One region of the Anaerotruncus sp. 80 genome, then DNA from elsewhere that is predicted to be linked to it. Evidence: predicted binding sites of a transcription regulator. Region 1 holds the regulator's gene; the other holds the start of a gene.
The links. The regulator HrcA, encoded in region 1, represses chaperone genes, less so after heat shock. The targets are predictions, from matches to a motif close to TGTTAGCACTCNNNNNNNNNGAGTGCTAACA.
Positions count from the first base shown of each region.

Region 2: a site for HrcA is predicted at 7,170-7,200, ahead of D1155_RS14725 (co-chaperone GroES). Genes of this name have one in related genera too.

Region 1 is NZ_QWES01000001.1:133,115-143,085, forward strand. Features, by position in the region: gene dnaJ (molecular chaperone DnaJ) at 1-684, opposite strand, end outside; gene dnaK (molecular chaperone DnaK) at 897-2,780, opposite strand; gene grpE (nucleotide exchange factor GrpE) at 2,972-3,520, opposite strand; gene hrcA (heat-inducible transcriptional repressor HrcA) at 3,535-4,578, opposite strand; gene D1155_RS00625 (nitroreductase family protein) at 4,863-5,474, shown strand; gene D1155_RS00630 (FeoB-associated Cys-rich membrane protein) at 5,534-5,692, opposite strand; gene feoB (ferrous iron transport protein B) at 5,714-7,885, opposite strand; gene D1155_RS00640 (ferrous iron transport protein A) at 7,900-8,121, opposite strand; gene D1155_RS00645 (FeoA family protein) at 8,136-8,348, opposite strand; gene D1155_RS00650 (DUF2325 domain-containing protein) at 8,397-8,693, opposite strand; gene D1155_RS00655 (metal-dependent transcriptional regulator) at 8,819-9,184, shown strand; gene D1155_RS00660 (DUF6548 family protein) at 9,205-9,687, shown strand; gene D1155_RS00665 (CrcB family protein) at 9,703-9,879, shown strand; gene D1155_RS00670 (helix-turn-helix transcriptional regulator) at 9,945-9,971, opposite strand, start outside.
Region 2 is NZ_QWES01000040.1:15,486-25,456, forward strand. Features, by position in the region: gene iadA (beta-aspartyl-peptidase) at 1-784, shown strand, start outside; gene D1155_RS14695 (ABC transporter permease) at 788-1,771, shown strand; gene D1155_RS14700 (ABC transporter permease) at 1,746-2,651, shown strand; gene D1155_RS14705 (ABC transporter ATP-binding protein) at 2,670-3,656, shown strand; gene D1155_RS14710 (oligopeptide/dipeptide ABC transporter ATP-binding protein) at 3,661-4,647, shown strand; gene D1155_RS14715 (ABC transporter substrate-binding protein) at 4,649-6,172, shown strand; gene D1155_RS14720 (creatininase family protein) at 6,187-6,933, shown strand; gene D1155_RS14725 (co-chaperone GroES) at 7,248-7,526, shown strand; gene groL (chaperonin GroEL) at 7,551-9,182, shown strand; gene D1155_RS14735 (helix-turn-helix transcriptional regulator) at 9,315-9,584, opposite strand.

The DNA of each region.
Region 1 (9,971 bases):
GTTGATTTTAATGGTCTTGCGAACTCTACCGCTACCGCTGCAGTCAGGACACGGTGTCTCAATCACAGTACCTTTACCGCCGCACTCAGGACACGGACCTGTGCTCTGAAACTGCCCAAACGGCGTTCTCTGCACGGTATGAACCTGACCTGTTCCGCCGCAGTTTGCACAAGTTTTCTTCTCGGTTCCGGGCGCATTTCCTTCGCCGTTGCAGGTGCTGCACTTTACATATTTATTAATACTAATCTCTTTCTTTGTTCCGAAAGCAGCTTCTTCAAATTCAATCGTAATCGCCTTTTGCAGATCCCGACCTTTTTTCGGTCCGTTCCTTCTGGCACTGCCGCCGCCAAAGCCGCCTCCGCCACCGAACATATTGCCGAAAATATCAAAGATATCATCAAAGCCACCACTTCCGCCGAAGCCGCCAAAGCCACCTCCGCCAAAACCGGCATTTGGATCCACACCGGCATGACCGAAGCGATCATATTTACTCTTCTTATCAGCATCCGATAATACACCATACGCCTCATTGACTTCTTTGAATTTTTCTTCGGCCTCCTTATCACCCGGATTTCTGTCAGGATGATACTTCATCGCCATCTTTCGGAAGGCCTTCTTTATTTCATCGTCACTGGCACCCTTTTGTAGCCCCAGGACCTCATAATAATCTCGTTTTTCTGCCATTACTTTCACCTTCCATTACTTAATTTACAATAACGCAGAAATTTGCCCGCGACGGAGTCCCTCCGCCGTGAGCAAATTCATAAATTTCATTTAGCAGCTAGTTGTTTTCACGTCGAAAAATTTTCGTAGTGCACAGGTTTGCCAACCATCGATTTGCTCATGCAAATCGGGCTAGGGCTTCAACAACGCCACAAGCGATTTTAGCAAGCATTTTATTTGTCGTCGTCCACAACCTCGTAATCTGCATCCACAACATTATCCCCTGCAGGACCTGCTGCGCTATCTGCGCCTGCATTCGGATTAAATCCGCCAGCCATATTCGGATCAAAACCTGCTCCGCCTGCCGCCTGCTGTGCCTGCGCAGCCTGCTCGTAAAGCTTGGTGGAAATTGCATGGAACTTTTCAGTTAAAGCTTCAGTCTTTGCCTTAATATCATCCGGATTGTTTGCTTCTAATGCTTTCTTCAGGTCTTCCTTTGCGTCTTCTACAGATTTCTTTTCATCATCAGAAATCTTGCCTTCTAATTCACCCAGCGCCTTTTCTGTTTCGTATACCAGATTTTCAGCCTTGTTTCTTTCTTCGATTTCAGCTTTTCTCTTCTTGTCCTCTTCTGCGTACTGTTCTGCTTCTTTTACCTTCTGGTTGATTTCATCTTCAGACAGATTGGTGGAAGAAGTGATAGTAATGTTCTGCATTTTGCCGGTACCCAAGTCTTTTGCGCTAACATTTACGATACCGTTTGCGTCGATGTCGAAGGTAACCTCAATCTGCGGAATACCGCGAGGAGCCGGTGCAATGCCGGTCAGCTGGAAACGACCCAGTGTAATGTTGCCGGAAGCCATTTCGCGTTCACCCTGCATTACGTGAATATCTACAGCAGTCTGATTGTCAGCAGCTGTGGAAAAAATCTGACTCTTCTTAGTTGGAATCGTTGTATTTCTTTCAATCAGCTTAGTAGCTACGCCGCCTAGTGTTTCAATGGACAGAGACAGCGGTGTAACATCCAGAAGCAGTACATCGTTAACTTCGCCGGTTAATACGCCAGCCTGAATAGCAGCACCGATAGATACACATTCGTCAGGATTGATACCCTTAAACGGATCTTTTCCGGTTACATTCTTAACAGCTTCCTGTACTGCCGGAATTCTGGTGGAACCGCCGACTAAGATAACCTTTGCCAGGTCAGCATTGGTAACACCTGCGTCTGCCATAGCTTTCTTCATTGGCTCGATTGATTTCTTTACTAAATCAGCAGTCAGCTGGTCAAATTTCGCTCTGGTCAGATCCATATTCATGTGCAGCGGACCGTCTGCGGTTACTGTAATAAACGGCAGATTGATGTTAGTGGTCTGTGCACTGGATAATTCTTTCTTCGCTTTTTCAGCTGCCTCTTTCAGTCTCTGCAGTGCCATCTTGTCTGCACGAAGATCTACACCGTTTTCCTTCGCAAAGCTGTCAGCCAGGAAGTTCATCACTGCATTGTCAAAGTCGTCACCGCCCAGGTGGGTATCACCGTTGGTTGCCAGTACTTCAAATACGCCGTCGCCCAGTTCCAGAATAGATACGTCGAAAGTACCACCGCCCAGGTCATATACCAGAATCTTGTGAGACCCTTCTTCCTTGTCAAGACCATATGCCAAAGATGCAGCAGTCGGCTCGTTGATGATTCTCTTTACTTCCAGACCTGCAATTTTACCTGCATCCTTAGTTGCCTGCTTCTGGGCATCGGAGAAGTAAGCAGGAACAGTGATAACTGCCTCTGTTACTTTTTCACCTAAATAAGCCTCTGCATCCGCCTTCAGCTTGGAAAGGATCATTGCAGAAATATCCTGCGGCGTATATTTCTTGCCGTCGATTTCTACAGTGTAGTCTTCACCCATGTGTCTCTTGATGGACGCAATGGTTCTGTCCGGGTTGGTTACTGCCTGTCTCTTTGCAGTTTCACCTACCAGTCTTTCACCATTCTTTGCAAAACCCACTACAGATGGTGTAGTTCTGTTACCCTCTGCATTTGCGATTACGACAGGATCGCCACCTTCCAGCACGGATACGCAACTGTTTGTTGTTCCTAAATCTATACCGATTACTTTAGCCATTTAAAATTCCTCCTTTTGGATTATAATAAATTTTCTTTTTTTACATTAGTTTCGTTAAAGCCGTTCCTTTTAATTAACGCCGTAAAATTGTTTCACAGCTAGGCGCCGAAGATGTTGAGCCTCGGAGCGTACTCCTGGTACGTGAGAAGCGAAACATCAAGAGCAACAACGCTGTGGGACAATTTGACAAGTTAATTATTGACTTTAACCATCGAAGGTCTAATAACCTTCTTATTAAGCAAATATCCCTTTTGAAGCACTTCTGTCACTTTGCCGCTTTCATACTCTGCATTGTCTTCAGTCATGACAGCATTGTGGAAGTTCGGATCGAAATCCTCGCCCTGTGCCTTGATCTCTTCCAGACCGGCTTTTTCTAATACGTCAGTCAGCTGTTTGAAAATCATTTTCATGCCTTCTGCAAAGCTTTCGTCTGCGGATTCGTGCTGCAGCGCTCTTTCAAAATTATCCATGACGGTCAAAAGTTCTACAATAATTTTCTCATTGGCATAGGCATAAATATCGCCTTTCTCTTTTTCTGCCCGTCTCTTATAGTTCTGAAAGTCTGCCATCAATCTAAGATATTTGGTATTCAGCGCCTCGTCTTCCTCAGATGTCTCTTCTTTGGTTTCAGTCTGCTCTTCGCAGGATTCCTCAGCATTATCATCTTCCGGAATTTCTTTTTCTTCCATTTCTACTGCTTCTTCTTGGTTCAGTTCTTCTTTTAATTCTTCCTGGTTCACCTTAGTCTCCTCACTCACTCTTCGTCTTCACCGCCTTCTAGTTGAAATGTGCTGCTGAGATTGTCAGTCAGATACTCGATGATAGAAGTAATTTCTCCATACTTCATACGAGTCGGTCCGATAACGCCAATCTTGCCGACCATCTTGCCATCTACATGATAGGTTGCCGTAATCATGGAACAATCATTCATCAAATCATCAGCATTTTCATCTCCAATGGTAACGATGATACCATCTTCTCTCTCCATTAACTTCTTCGCAAAGTCTTCTTTCTTATCCAGAAGCGAAAGAAAGCTCTTTGCCCTTTCCAGATCGTTATATTCCGGAATGTCGAATATATTAGTAAGTCCATCCATATAGAGATTCACATTGAGCATATCTTCCAATGTCTTCATAAAGTTTGGCATGATATTCTCAGCCAGCTTGCTCATCGCCTCTATGTCAGACTCAAAACTTGCGATAATGTGTTCTTTCAGAACATCTGTAATCTTCTTGCCGTTAAAATTATAGGTCATATTCTTTGCCAGAATCTGCAGTCCTTCTTCGGTATATGGTACCCGCATTCTTAGGGCTGTATTAGAAATCTTTCCACTCTCTGACACGATCATCAAAACCACTGTAGTCTCATCCACCGGCAATAGGTTGATGAACTTCAGGGTATCCTCATTTTTGGTCGGCGTCATCGCAAAAGAAGTCAGATTGGTAATCTCTGAAAGGATTCTGGCAGCGTGCTTGATAGTCTCATCAAATTCGCTGACATCTGCCCTGAGTTTTTCTGCAATGAGATTTTTCTCAATCGGGCTCAGCTCACGTTTCTCCATCAGCTTATTCACATATAATCTGTACGCCTTATCAGAAGGAACTCTACCAGCCGAAGTATGCGGATGGGTCAGATATCCCATCTCCTCCAGGTCACTCATTTCATTTCTGATTGTGGCTGGACTGATACCTAGATCAAATCTCTTCGAGAGGGTTCTGGAACCCACAGGCTCTGCTGATCTGACATAGTCACTGATAATGGCCTGTAAAATCTTCAATTTTCTATCTGTTAATTCCATAACGCTTCTCCTTATTAGCACTCACTTCTTTCGAGTGCTAATCACTATATATAATATAGTCCTATTCTACCCTAATGTCAACAGGATTTTCACATTTTTTTATGATGTTTTTGTGTATTTTTGGTGAATGCATGCACTGTTCCACTGTACAGAGAAACAGCGTTTCATGTTTATAAACCACAATATATATGAATATTTTTTGTTCAAGTATAACAATTATACCTTGCATTGTCAAAAAAACTGTGCTATTCTTTTCTTAGTTATTTTACAAGAGGTATTTTTTCATGAAAGAGAAATCGAAAAAACTTTTGGAAGAATCCCGCAAGCGCCGTACATACAGAGAATTCCTGCCAGATCCCATTGACATGGAAGTGATCAAAAACTGTGTTTTAACTGCGGGAACTGCCCCTAACGGTGCAGACAAGCAGCCTTGGCATTTTAGTATCGTAACCGATCCGGCTATGAAAGCAAAAATTCGAGAAGAAGCCGAAAAAGTCGAAAAGAAATTTTACGAAAGCAAAATTACTGCCGAATGGCAAGCTGACCTTGACAAGCTGGACGTCAACTGGGAAAAGCCTTTCCTTACACAAGCACCTTGTCTCATCGTTATCTTCAAGGAATGGTACAAAACATTGGAAGACGGTACCAAAGATCAGAATTATTATGTCAACGAATCCATCGGTATTTCCATCGGTTTTCTGATCAATGCGCTGCGAAACGCCGGTCTTGCCAGTCTGACCTATACACCGGCACCGCCAACCTTCCTTCGCACCCTTCTCGGGCGTCCGGAAGGGGAAACTCCGGTTATGGTTCTTGTCGTGGGTAAACCTGATCCTAACTACAAACTTCCTATACTAAAGAAAAAGAGTTTTGAAGAAATCGCAGAGATTATCTAGTACAATATCAAAGGGACGGTACGTCATTTGGCGCACCGTCCTTTTCTTTCATGTTCTCTTCAATTTCCCTTTTCAACATTGCAGTGACTGCAGCCACCGCCGCAGCCATCGCAGCCTGCACAGCCGCCGCCATTTTTCTTGCTCTTGATAATCGACCAAAGCGCAAGCCCTGCCAGTATTACTACAATGAGTAATACGCCAATCGTTGCTGCATTCATGCTATCACCCCTCCATATTTTTTATGCCGCTTTATTATTCTTATACGCAACTTTTTTAATACTTTCAGTGCTCTGAGAAGCCGGACGAACCAACATATAAATGATGAACGCTGCCGCTACAATTGCTGCGACTGTTCCGATTCCGAATCCGCCGCCGGCGAAAGCTGTCCAGAACTGATATACACACATAGATACCAGATAAGCAAGGATTGTCTGATAACCGATTGCAAACCAGAACCACTTGGTGTTGTTCATTTCTCTCTTAATTGCACCCATTGCCGCAAAGCATGGAGCGCAGAGCAGATTGAATACTAAGAATGCGTAAGCTGCTGCTGCGGTAAAGTCTGCGGACAATGCACTCCAGTATTCTGCACCATCTTCAGCAACTTCTGCAAATCCATAAAGTACGCCGAATGTACCAACTACGTTTTCCTTCGCTACAAGACCGGTAATAGCCGCAACGGTCGCTTTCCAGCTTCCGAATCCCAGTGGAACGAAAATCCATGCAAGAAGTGTCCCCAGATTTGCAAGCAGTGTCGTATCCTGTTCCAATACGTCGGAAATCATATGGAATCCGCCCTGTACACTGAAGTTGGACAGGAACCAGATTACGATTGTGGATAATAAGATAATTGTACCAGCTCTTTTAATAAAAGACCAGCCTCTTTCCCACATTCTTCTAAGAAGTGTACCGATGGTCGGCATATGATATGCCGGAAGTTCCATCACAAACGGTGCAGGTTCTCCCGCAAACATCTTTGTCTTCTTCAGGATGATTCCTGAAATTACGATAGCGGCAACACCTACAAAGTACGCACTTGTTGCCACCCATGCATCTCCATCAAAGAGCGCGCCTGCAATGAGCGCTACAATCGGCATCTTTGCGCCGCACGGAATAAAGGTTGTCGTCATAACAGTCATTTTTCTGTCCCGGTCGCTTTCGATGGTTCTTGAAGCCATAACGCCCGGCACACCACAGCCAACACCGACCAGCATCGGAATAAAAGATTTTCCAGAAAGTCCGAACCTGCGGAAAATTCGATCCATAATGAAGGCAATTCTTGCCATGTAGCCGCAGCTTTCCAGGAATGCCAGCAGAATGAACAGCACTAACATTTGCGGTACAAATCCGAGCACTGCGCCTACACCGGCAACGACGCCATCTACAATTAAGCCGACCAGCCAGTCTGCACAGCCGATTCCTTCTAAGAATCCGGAAACTGCAGGTGGTACAATATCTCCAAAGAGTACATCGTTGGTCCAATCCGTTGCCATAGCACCGACTGTAGACATGGCGATATAGTATACCAGCCACATAACCACGATAAAAATTGGAAGTGCTAGAATTCGATTGGTAACAATCCTGTCAATTTTATCAGAAATAGTCAGATTTTCGCGTCTTTCTTTTTTTACGACTGCACTGCTGACGATTTTACTGATATAGGCGTATCTCTGATTGGTGATGATGCTTTCCGCTTCATCGTCCAGTTCCGTTTCGCAGTCTTTGATATGTTCTTCCAAATGTTCTAATAAATCGGCATCTATTTTCAGCGTATCTAAAACATCTTCATCTCTCTCAAAGATTTTAATTGCATACCAGCGCAGGAAATTTTGATCGACCATCAGTGAGATGGATTCTTCAATATGCGCAATGGCATGTTCCACGCTTCCAGTAAATACGTGAGGCATATCTACTGTCTTATGTTTCTCTGCGATTTTCAGCGCTTTTTCTGCTGCCTCGATGCAGCCTTCCCCTTTCAAGGCGCTGATTGGAAGAACCTGGCAGCCCAGTTCTTTGCTAAGCTTGTCAAGGTCAACCTTATCTCCGTTCTTTCTGACAAGATCCATCATGTTGACGCACACCAGCACAGGAATCCCCAGCTCGATGAGCTGTGTGGTTAAGTACAGATTTCTTTCGATGTTGGTGCCATCGATAATATTTAAAATTGCGTCCGGTTTTTCAGTGACAAGATATCTTCTGGATACAACTTCTTCTAAGGTGTATGGGGACAGGGAATAAATGCCCGGCAAGTCCTGAATAATAACATCGTTATGTCCTTTCAGTTTTCCGTCTTTCTTTTCTACGGTTACGCCAGGCCAGTTGCCCACATACTGGGCGCTTCCTGTCAAGGCGTTAAATAAAGTCGTCTTACCGCTGTTTGGGTTTCCGGCAAGGGCTATTTTGTACTGCATTCTTTCTTCCTCCCTTATTTAACATCTATCATTTCAGCATCCGCTTTTCTGATACTGAGTTCATATCCTCTGACAGTCAATTCAATAGGGTCACCCAGCGGAGCAACTTTTCTGATATAAACAGTCGTTCCTTTTGTCAACCCCATGTCCATAATTCTTCTTTTTACTGCGCCTGCTCCGTTAATTTTCTCCACTGAAACAGTTTCTCCTACGTTTACTTCCTTTAAAGTACGCATCATTACCTCCCAATTTAAAACATAATTTTTCCGGCCATATCTTTGCCCAAAGCAATTCTGCTATCTTTTACCTGCAGAATCATATTTCCACCGACTTCGCTGACAACGGTTACCGTCTCATCTACCACAAACCCGAGTTCTGCCATATGCTGACGGACTTCAGGCTTACCGCCGATTTTCTTTATTGTTACGGTTTCACCCGGTTTTGCCATGGATAAAGGCATCATAATTCCTCCTTACATGTGTTCTTGCTGCAATAGTTAGCACTACCTAACTCACGGATTCAAAGACGCAGGTATCTGCTGCTTCAGCACTTCTGCCAAAGCGTAGCCGCTGCTGCTGTGACAATGTGCAATCGGAAAGCCGCCTCGCTTTGCCTCTTGAGACGCCGCATGTACCATTTTATGCGATACTGTAGTAGTAAAACAAATCAATAAATCCGGTGAGCCGATTTTTTTCTTCATGGCGCCCTTTTCCTTGGTGTAAACTTTGGCAGTACACCCGTATTCCTCACATATTTTCTGATACCTGCGCTCCATTCGCTCGTGTCCTCCAATAATTACCACACTCATCGACCTATCCTCCTCTCCAGTTAGTTTATTCTAACTCATTGCTTTTATAGGTTAGCACACCCTAACCTTCTTGTCAATACTTTTTTTTTATGATAGAATAGGAAAAAATGAAATGAGGACATGTTATGAAAATCCAACAATCTGCAGAAGATTATTTTGAAACCATATATATTTTAAAGAAGAGAAACGGTTCGGTCCGTTCCATCGATATCGTCAATGAAATGGGTTTTTCTAAGCCTACCGTCAGTGTCGCCATGAAAAAGTTTCGCGAAAACGGTTTTGTGACAATGGACAGTGATGGACAGATTGAGTTGACAAAACAGGGACTATTTATCGCTGAAAAGACCTATGAGAAGCACAATGTGCTGGCAAAAGCACTGATACTTCTGGGTGTAGAGGAATCCCTTGCTTACGAAGACGCCTGCCGCATGGAACACTGCATCAGCGACACCAGCTTTGAAGCGATTAAAAAACATATCGAAAAGCTGTAACGTTTCTGTTAGGATTTGTTATGAGAAATTCAAATTATACATTCTTTGAAGAATTCAAACGACTGGACAAGCTGTGCGGCGACCTCTATGGTGAAAACCACGGTGTGACGCTTTATATTGATGAAATGCAAAAAACCTACGCGCGGGAATGTCAGGGCATTCCCAACTGGTACTCTGATTTGAAGCAGCTGAAACACCTTCGCTACATACGTAACTATCTGGCCCACGAAGAGGACGCATTTTCTGAAGACCTATGTGATCAGGAAGACATAGACTGGGTTCGTTCATTTTACCTGCGGATTTTAAATCAAACTGATCCGCTGGCATTGCTTTATAAACAGCAGCAGAGCAAGAGATGCATGAAGCCAAAGCAAGAGCCTCTTCAAAAAAAGCCATCTTATTCATCGCAGTCATCTTACAGAAATCAAGAGTCCCATTACGGCTGTTTAGCTTTTGCTTTCATTGTAATTTTTGTTTTCATTTATTTTATGAAAACCATGTAAGGATTTCTGTTCGGTATGACTTCAGTCAAAAAAGACGTATCGCCGACCCTCATGCTCTTTCTGAAAGTCAGCGTATGCGGCGGTTTTACAACCTTTTCCACTTTTTCACTGGAAACGCTAACCCTGTTTGAAGAAGGAAAATTTCCATCGGAATCATTTTCGCTGTGCTCAGCGTTTTTTGCTGTATTTTAGGCGTTTATGCCGGTCAGCTTGCTGCACTTAGCCGACCGACAATGCATAAGTCTAGCGCTCCCAGACTACTTCAGCCGCAATTCATAATATCG
Region 2 (9,971 bases), on a different contig from region 1:
CTGCTTGACAGGGGCTTATATCTATCCGCCTGTAACTGTAACCGGATCGGTAGCAAAGGATATTGTCTATATCGATGAAATTCTAGGATGTAAATTGGCGATATCGGATCACCGGGCATCTCGACCGACAAAGGAAGAGCTGACGCGGCTGACATCGGATATACGTATGGCTTCTTTGGTGTCGGGAAAACCAGGCGTGCTGCACCTTCACGTAGGCGGAATCGGCAGAACGCTGGATGACATTATAGAAATATGCGATGAGCAGCAGATTCCAATCAAACATTTTCGTCCAACGCATATGGACTGTCACACCGAGGCAGCAAAGCGATTTATGGCAATGGGAGGCTGGGCAGATTTTACGACTGAGCCATCTAAAACAGACGAACTCTATGAGGTCGTGCAGGAAATGGGAATCGAAAGACTGACTGTCAGCTCTGATGCCGGAGGAAGTATTCCAGTATGGAATGAGGCAAAGGACGCAGTAGTAGATGTAATGATCGGCGGTATGGAACCGTTGTATGAAATTATTCGAAATTTGGTTGTCGATTTCAAAGTACCGATGGAGGAAGCAATTCAGCTGATTACGAGCAATGTAGCTAAAGCCTTGGAACTTTATCCGAGAAAGGGTTGTTTACATCCGGAGAGTGATGCAGATTTGGTGCTTTTGGATGAGGACTTGCAGATCGATACTGTTATGGCGAAAGGCAGATTGATGATGCAGAATAAAAAGCTTCTGGTTAAAGGAACTTTTGAGCAAATTCCTTTATATAAGGAGGAGGAATAAAACGTGTACAAATATGTCTTGAAACGATTACTGATGATGATACCGGTATTAATCGGTGTATCATTTCTGGTATTTTTCATCCTGGCTGTTTCTCCAGGTGATCCGACTCGTATGATACTGGGACAGCAGGCATCTGAGTCAGCAGTTCAGGCGATGCGAGAAGAGTTAGGGCTGGACCATAATCTGTTTGTGCGTTATTTCGATTATATGACTGACGCACTAAAAGGCGATTTTGGGACTTCTTGGAAGAGCCAGCTGGAAGTATTGCCGCAGGTACTGGGGTACTTTCCCAATACGGTGATTCTATCTATTGCCGGTATTCTTGTAGCGATTCTGATAGGTGTTCCAATTGGCATTTTATCAGCGAAAAAGCAATATACGTGGGTAGATAATATCGCTACTGTATTAGGATTAATCGGTGTAGCCATGCCGAACTTTTGGCTGGGTCTTCTGTTGGTTATGTTTTTCTCACTGAGCTTGGGCTGGCTTCCGGCATCAGGTATGGGAGAAGGGATGGCGCTGCTGCCGAGTTTAATTCTCCCGGCGCTGACTCTTGGGACAGGCTGTGCAGCCAGCATTATGCGTATGACACGTTCCAGCATGCTGGAATCCATGCGGCAGGATTACATAGATACGGCGCGATCTAAAGGTCTGAAGGAAGGATATATTACGAAAAATCATATGTTCAAAAATGCACTGATTCCAATCGTAACAGTGATTGGACTGCAGTTTGGTATGTTGCTTGGCGGTGCAGCACTGACAGAAACCATCTTTTCGTGGCCGGGACTGGGACGATTCATGGTAGAATCTATCAAAGCCAAGGACATGCCTATGGTATTAGGATCTGCAATGTTCCTGGCGCTGATGTATTCTGTGGTCAATTTGCTGGTGGACATTCTGTACGCATTTGTTGATCCAAGAATTAAAGCACAATACAAGAGCGTGGGAGGAGGAAAAAGACTTGGAAAACGTTTTGCAAAACAATAGCGGCACAGTAAAAGCCAGAACTTTGTGGGCGGATGCCTGGAGACGATTCAAGAAGAACAAGATGGCCGTTATCAGTTTGATTTTTCTTCTATGTCTGGCGTTAATTGGAATTATCACTTTAGTGATTGACTGGGTCACCAACGACTCCATCTACGATACACTGGTAATCAGTCAAAACCTGACGCAGCGGTTTGAACCGCCAAGCAGTTCACATATCCTGGGGCTGGATGAGTTCGGACGAGATATCCTTCTGCGTATTTTATGGGGAACCAGATACTCTTTATTTATGAGTATTGCTGCAGTTCTTGCAGCTGGTATCGTAGGAATTGTTATCGGTGCGGTAGCAGGCTATTATGGAGGACGTGTGGATAATGTAATCATGCGTCTGATGGACGTTGTGCTTTCTCTGCCTTATATGCTGCTGGCAATTGCTATCGTAGCAGCATTGGGACCAGGATTAGTCAACGTATTGATATCTATTGCGATTGGATATGTACCAGAATTTGCCCGCATTACGAGAGCATCTGTAATGACAATTCGAGAAAGAGAATTTATTGAAGCAGCAAAGGCAGTGGGTGCATCGGACAGAAAGATCATCTTCCAGCAAATTTTGCCTAATGCTATGGCGCCATTGATTGTTGAGGTGACTATGGCGATTGCTGGTGCGATTCTGTCTATTGCAGGCTTATCATTCTTAGGGCTAGGCATTCAGCCGCCACTTCCTGAGTGGGGTGCAATGCTTACCAATGCCAGGGGTTATATCAGAGACGCATGGCATATCACAGTATTTCCAGGACTGGTGATTTTGGTTACAATTTTGGCTTTGAATATCATTGGAGACGGTCTGCGCGACGCATTGGATCCGAAACTGAAGAATTAACGTAAGGAAGAAAAGTTTATGGATAATATTTTAGAAATCAAAGATTTGATTGTACGGTATGAAACCGAGGATGGCATCATAAGAGCAGTTAATTCTGTCAATCTGAATATACCGCAGGGAGCTGCAGTTGGACTTGTTGGAGAGACTGGTGCAGGAAAGACAACGTTGGCGAAAGCTATCCTGCGACTGATACAGTGGCCGCCGGGTCGGATTGTGGGCGGAGAAATTCTGTATCACGGGAAAAATCTTACTGAGATTAGTGAAGAGGATATGTATAAGATTAGAGGAAACGAAATTTCTATGATCTTTCAGGATCCGATGACAGCGTTGAATCCTGTCATGACTGTGGGGAAACAGATTTCAGAGGTAATTGCTGTACATGAAAAAGTATCTGCTGAAGAGGCGGATCAAAAAATGCGAGAAATGTTAGCGCTGGTTGGTATTGATCCTAGTCGTGCAGAGGAATATCCGCATCAGTTTTCTGGCGGAATGAAACAAAGGGTTGTGATTGCCATAGCACTGGCATGCAATCCGAATTTACTGGTAGCAGATGAACCCACTACAGCACTGGATGTGACGATACAGGCGCAGGTACTGGATCTGATTAAGAATTTGAGAAGTAAGCTAGGCACATCCATGCTTCTTATCACACACGATTTAGGAGTAGTAGCGCAAAACTGTGAATATGTAGCAATCATGTATGCTGGAGAGATTGTAGAACAGGGAACCTTGCGCGATGTGTTTAAAAACGGGGTGCATCCTTATACGGAAGGGCTGTTTGATTCGATTCCGAAGCTGAATGAGGATACAGACCGGCTGCAGCCGATTGAAGGACTGATGCCAGATCCAGCTAATTTACCAGAGGGCTGCAGATTCCATCCAAGATGTAAATATGCTAAAGACGTATGTGCTTGTAAGACACCGGAGTCTGTGGAATTAACGCCGGGACACAGTGTTTGCTGTCATCGCTTTGGCGCAGAAAAAGACGCATGGAAAGGAGCGTGATGAGATGAGTAAAGAAAAATTACTTGAAGTCAAGCACCTGAAGAAGTATTTTGCAACGCCAGCCGGGCAGCTTCATGCAGTAGATGATGTGACTTTTGATATTGCAAAAGGAGAGACGCTGGGAGTTGTTGGAGAGTCAGGCTGTGGAAAATCCACTCTTGGCAGAGCGGTTTTGCGTTTACATGAGCCAACATCGGGAGAAGTGCTGTTTCACGGAAAAAATATTCTAAAGTACAACAAGAATGAGATGAAGGAACTGAAGAAGGACATGCAGCTGATTTTTCAGGACCCATTCTCCTCTTTAAATCCTCGTATGACGGTAAGTCAGTCGATTGCATTACCTTTGACGATTCAGGGTGTGATTAAAAAGAATGACAAAGCAGCCTTGGAGCAAAAGGTTCGCGAAATGATGGATTTGGTAGGTCTGGCGCAGCGTTTTGTTAATTCTTATCCACACGAACTGGATGGCGGAAGAAGGCAGCGTATCGGTATTGCCAGAGCTTTGTCACTGAATCCGCAATTTATCGTTTGTGATGAGCCTGTTTCGGCTTTGGATGTTTCTATCCAGGCACAGATTCTGAATTTGATGCAGGATTTGCAGCGTGATATGGGTTTGACGTATATGTTTATCACACATGATTTATCTGTTGTCAAACATTTAGCGGATAAAATCATGGTAATGTATTTAGGAACGGTGGTGGAATACTGCGATGTGAAGCAGCTCTTCTCAAAACCGCTACATCCATATACTAAGGCCCTTCTGTCTGCGATTCCGGTTCCGGATCCTGACATACAGATGGAAAGAATTATTTTGAAAGGTGAAATCAGTTCACCGATTGAACCGAAACCTGGCTGCCGCTTTGCGGGAAGGTGCAATTATGCGACAGAAGCCTGCTTTGGTCAGGACATCCCTTTGGTGGAAAGCGAACCCGGTCATTTTACTGCCTGTGTACGCGTTCACGAAATAAATAATCTGAAGGAGGAAGTTTAAAATGAAAAAAGTATTAACCTTAGTGCTGGTGCTATGTCTTGCGCTGACAGCAGCAGCCTGCGGCGGTGGCGGCGAAGAGTCCGGCGGTGCAGCGAAAGACACCTTGACCTGGGTACAAGCTGCAGACGTCACATCTCTGGATCCACATGTAGGCAAAGAAACACCGGCGGTTACTGTAACAAGTCAGATTTTTGACACACTGTTAACTATGGACGAGAACAACGAACCGGCGCCTCTGCTTGCAGAGAGCTTTGAACAGCTGGATGAGAGAACTTATGAATTCAAGCTGCGCCAGGATGTGAAGTTTCACGATGGTGAGGCTATGACGGCAGACGATGTAGTATTTTCTCTGAATAGAGCCAGAGAATCCAACTATGTTTCCTATGTTGTAGACGCAATCAGTGAAGTTGAGAAAAAGGATGACTATACTGTAATCGTGAAGACGAAGGAACCGTATTCTCCGTTGCTATCTGCACTGACTGTACCTTTTACCGCTATCGTGCCGCAGCATGCAGTAGAGGCAGATGAGGATGCATTTGCGCTGAACCCGATTGGCACCGGCGCGTACAAGTTCGTAGAATGGAAACAGGGCGAGTACGCTAAACTGGAGGCAAATCCTGACTACTTCCAGGGAGCACCGAAGACACAGAACCTGGTTATGAAAGTAGTGCCGGAAGCTTCTCAGAGAGTTATTGCGATTGAAACTGGTGAGGCTGATCTGGCTTACAACGTTTCCGCTAATGATTCTAAGCGTGTAGAAGAAGATGAGAACCTGCAGATGTTCAAAGGTCCTTCTCAGAGTGTTTCCTATCTGACTATTAACGAAACCAACGAGAAGTTTGCTGACGAGAGAGTCAGACAGGCAATCAGATATGCCATTGACAAGGAAGCTATCGTAGAAACCATGCTGTATGGTGCGGGAGAGCCTGCAGATTCTGTTATTCCGCCAAGTACCTTTGGTTTCTCTGCAAAGATTCAGAAGTATGAACATAATATCGAGAAGGCGAAAGAACTGATGGCTGATGCAGGCTATCCCGATGGATTCTCCTGTACTCTGTCAGTAACAGATGATTCTGTAAAAAATGAAATATGTCAGGTTATTCAGAGCCAGCTGAAGGAGATTGGTATTGAAGTAAGCATTCAAACAAAGGAATTTGGTACATGGCTTGACGAGCTGGGCACTGGCTCACATGAACTTTCATTTGCAGGTTGGGTATGCGTAACAGGTGATGCTGACTATACTTATTATTCACTGCTGCACTCTACACAGACAGGTTATCCTGGAAACGATGCTTTCCTGAAAAATAAAGATGTAGATAAGTTGGTCATTGCAGCAAGAGAAACTGCTGAACCGGAAAAAAGACAAGAGTATTATGATCAGCTGGAAGAATTGCTGGGAGACTTGTCACCGTATGCACCGCTGTACTATGAGAGTGTCAATGTGGGCGCTTCAAAGAAAGTAAGCGGCTTTGCGCCGGATCCTAATGGATACCATCGCCTGCGTAATGTTGAGGTAACAGAATAATGAGACTTGCGGAAATGACATATTGGCAAACGGAGTCTTACTTTCAGAAAAATGACATGGTGATTTTGACGATTGGATGTTTGGAAAGCCATGGCAGCCACAATGTACTGGGAGTTGACACTATGATTCCGGAAAAATTACTGTCTATGATAGAGGAACGGGTTGAAATAGCTGCTGCACCGGGAATCCCTTATGGTGTATGTGAGGATATGACTAGTTTCTCGGGCACTGTGTCCTTGGGCGAAGACTGTATGTATCAGCTGCTGACACGTATTACCGATGGATTGCTAGCGCATGGAGCAAAGAAAATTTTGTTCCTCAACGGTCATGGCGGCAATATCCCGACTTTAAATCGCGTGTGCATTGAATTAAGCCGCAAAGGGGCGCTTGGTGTGCAGTTGAACTGGTGGATTATGGCAGGCCAGCTCAATGCTGCGTGGGCAGGCGGCCACGGTGGTGGAGAGGAAACCGCGGCAATGCTGGCAATAAATCCGAATCTGGTGTATTTTGACCATATGCGTGGGCAGGAACTGATTGATGATTTGGGCGCAGATTTTCCAACCATGGGATTTGACAGAATAGAATTTGGCGGCATTGGCATTCCTGTGCCTCGAGATGTTATAAAGTACACGTCTAATGGCTGGATTGGTCCAGATGATCCAAAAGAAGCTACGCAGCAATGGGGCGTGGAAATGCTCACGAAAGTAGCAGATTACATTGCGAATTTTATAGAAGCCTTTCGTAAGGCAGAAGTGAGATAAAGCTCTCATAATTGTTCCAGAGAAGCGTTCTTTCGAGAAGAAAGAACGCTTCCTTATATTTACGTGAGAGGCACCTTTTATAGGATATAGTATATGGAAGAGCTTTTGTGCATATTTTGGAAATATCGGACCAAAATAGAATCGGAGAGAGTAAAGGAAAATTTCACCAAAAACACATAAAAAAATTTGGAAAATATATTGACATTGAGGGCAGAAAGACCTACAATAAAGAAAGTGATTAGCACTCGTTTTGATTGAGTGCTAATAACGGATCGAATAAAAATTAGATAAATATATATCAGGAGGTAGAGAAAATGAGTTTTGGAATCAAGCCGCTGGGCAGCAGAGTTGTGATTAAGAAGTTAGAAGCCGAAGAGAAAACACAGGGCGGCATCATTCTTGCCAGCGCAGCAAAGGAAAAACCGCAGATGGCAGAAGTCGTAGCTGTAGGTCCTGGAACCAAGGACGAACCGATGGAAGTAAAGGCAGGAGATAAGGTTGTATTCTCCAAGTATGCTGGCACTGAAATTAAATATGACGGTGAGGAATATACTATCATGAGCCAGGCAGACATTCTGGCAACAGTAGAATAATTTTTGTTTGGGAGGTAAAGTAAAATGGCAAAAGATTTATATTATGGAGAAGACGCCAGAAGAAAACTGCAGGCTGGCGTGGATAAATTGGCAGATACTGTAAAGATTACACTGGGACCTAAGGGTAGAAATGTCCTGATTAATAAATCTTTCGGTTCTCCGCTAATCACCAACGACGGTGTGACTATCGCAAGAGAAATTGAACTGGAAGATGCAGTAGAAAATATGGGTGCACAGCTTGTTAAAGAAGTTGCAACCAAGACCAATGACGTTGCAGGTGACGGAACTACTACTGCAACACTGCTGGCACAGATCATTATTAAAGAAGGATTTAAGAATGTAGCAGCAGGCGCAAACCCTATGGTTCTGAAGAGAGGTATTCAGGGTGCAGTAGAAACTGCTGTAGAAAAAATTGCTACAATTTCTAAGAAAGTAGAAACCAAGGAAAGTATCGCACAGGTTGCTTCTGTTTCTGCTGCAGACGAAAACATCGGCGCACTGATTGCAGAAGCAATGGAAAAAGTCGGAAATGACGGCGTTATCACTGTTGAAGAAGCAAAGTCACTGGGCACCACTTTAGATGTAGTAGAAGGTATGCAGTTCGACAGAGGTTACCTGTCCGCATATATGGTAAGCGACACAGAAAAGATGGAAGCAGTGATGGAAAATCCACTGATTCTGTTAACAGATAAGAAAATCAGCAATATTCAGGAATTGCTTCCGCTTTTGGAACAGGTTGTTAAGATGGGAAGAAAGCTCTTAATCGTTGCAGAAGACGTAGAAGGTGAAGCACTGACTACACTGGTACTCAACAAGCTGAGAGGAACCATCGACTGCGTTGCTGTTAAGGCACCTGGCTTTGGTGATAGAAGAAAGGCTATGATGGAAGATATCGCTGTACTGACAGGAGGCGTAGTAATCAGCGAAGAAGTTGGCTATGACCTAAAGGAAGCTACTTTAGATATGCTGGGTCAGGCTGCAACTGTTAAAGTTGACAAGGATTCCACTGTTATCGTAAATGGTGCAGGTGAAAAAGCTGACATTACAGCAAGAATCAACTCCATTAAGAAGCAGATTGAGGAAACTGAATCTGAATTTGATAAAGAAAAACTCCAGGAAAGATTGGCTAAGCTGTCCGGCGGTGTTGCTGTAATCAAAGTTGGTGCAGCTACAGAAACTGAACTGAAGGAAAGAAAGCTGAGAATCGAGGACGCACTGAACGCAACCAAGGCAGCAGTAGAAGAAGGTATTGTTGCAGGCGGCGGTGTAGCGCTTTGCAGTGCAATCGACGCAGTATCCAAGTATGTAGATACATTGGAAGGCGACGAAAGAACCGGTGCAAAGATTATCGAAAGAGCGCTGGAAGAGCCAGTTAGACAGATTGCCGAAAACGCAGGCTTTGAAGGCAGCGTAGTTGTTGCTGAGGTTAAGAAGCAGAAGGTTGGATACGGATTTAATGCAGCTACTGAAGAGTATGTAGATATGATTGAAGCAGGTATCGTAGACCCTGTAAAAGTGACTCGTTCTGCACTGCAGAATGCAGCTTCTGCTTCCGCAATGCTTCTGACTACAGAAGCAGGTATCGTAGATATCAAAGAGGATGCTCCGGCTATGCCTGCAGGTATGCCAGGAGGCGGCATGGGCGGCATGATGTAATCTGCTGAAGCCGGATATATAATGTTGTAAGAAAGAGAAGACATCTTGCGTGTTGTGGGATGTCTTCTCTTTTGGCAAGAAAGCGGGATGCAGCAAATGTAAGTTCTTTAAACGGGTCATAAAAGCTGACGCTTATTTCTGGTCGGGATTCGGTTCGCTGCACAGTTCAGAGGGAGGCGACTGCATACTTCCGAAAAGCAGATAGTCAGCTGGGGTATCTAAAGCTTGCGTTATCAGTATAAAGTTTTTAAGAGACATTCCTTTTGCGCCGTTTTCAATATCAGAAATAAATTTTGTCGATAGGTGAACAAGCTCTGCGAGCTGCGCACGGGACAAGTGCTTGCTTTCACGAGCGAGACGTATACGTTCACCCATAGCTAACTTTAAATCGTTCATGTTCATAATTTTCCTCCTTCGTTTTTTGTGTTGATAAATCCGTGGTAGATATATAGATATAACATAGGGCGGAATAAAAAATGGATAATAGGTCGATTTGACCTATTATGGACGATTAGATGCCTCATACTTTGGAGAGAATGAAGGACGGTCTGATAGAAGAGGAAAGGGAGTACAGCAGAGAGAGAAAAAGGCGAGCCTAAAATGGAGAAATTTTCGCTAAAAAGATTGGAAAATCAAGCTGATTGAACCCACTTTTTAATTTAGTACCAAGAAAAAAAGAGAAATTTATTGGTAATGTTGAGGGAAATTATAGAAGTATGAAATAGAGAAAATGGCTAAAATCAGCGGTTTTTGTCGATTTTAGCTGCGTAAGTGAGCACATGATATAGT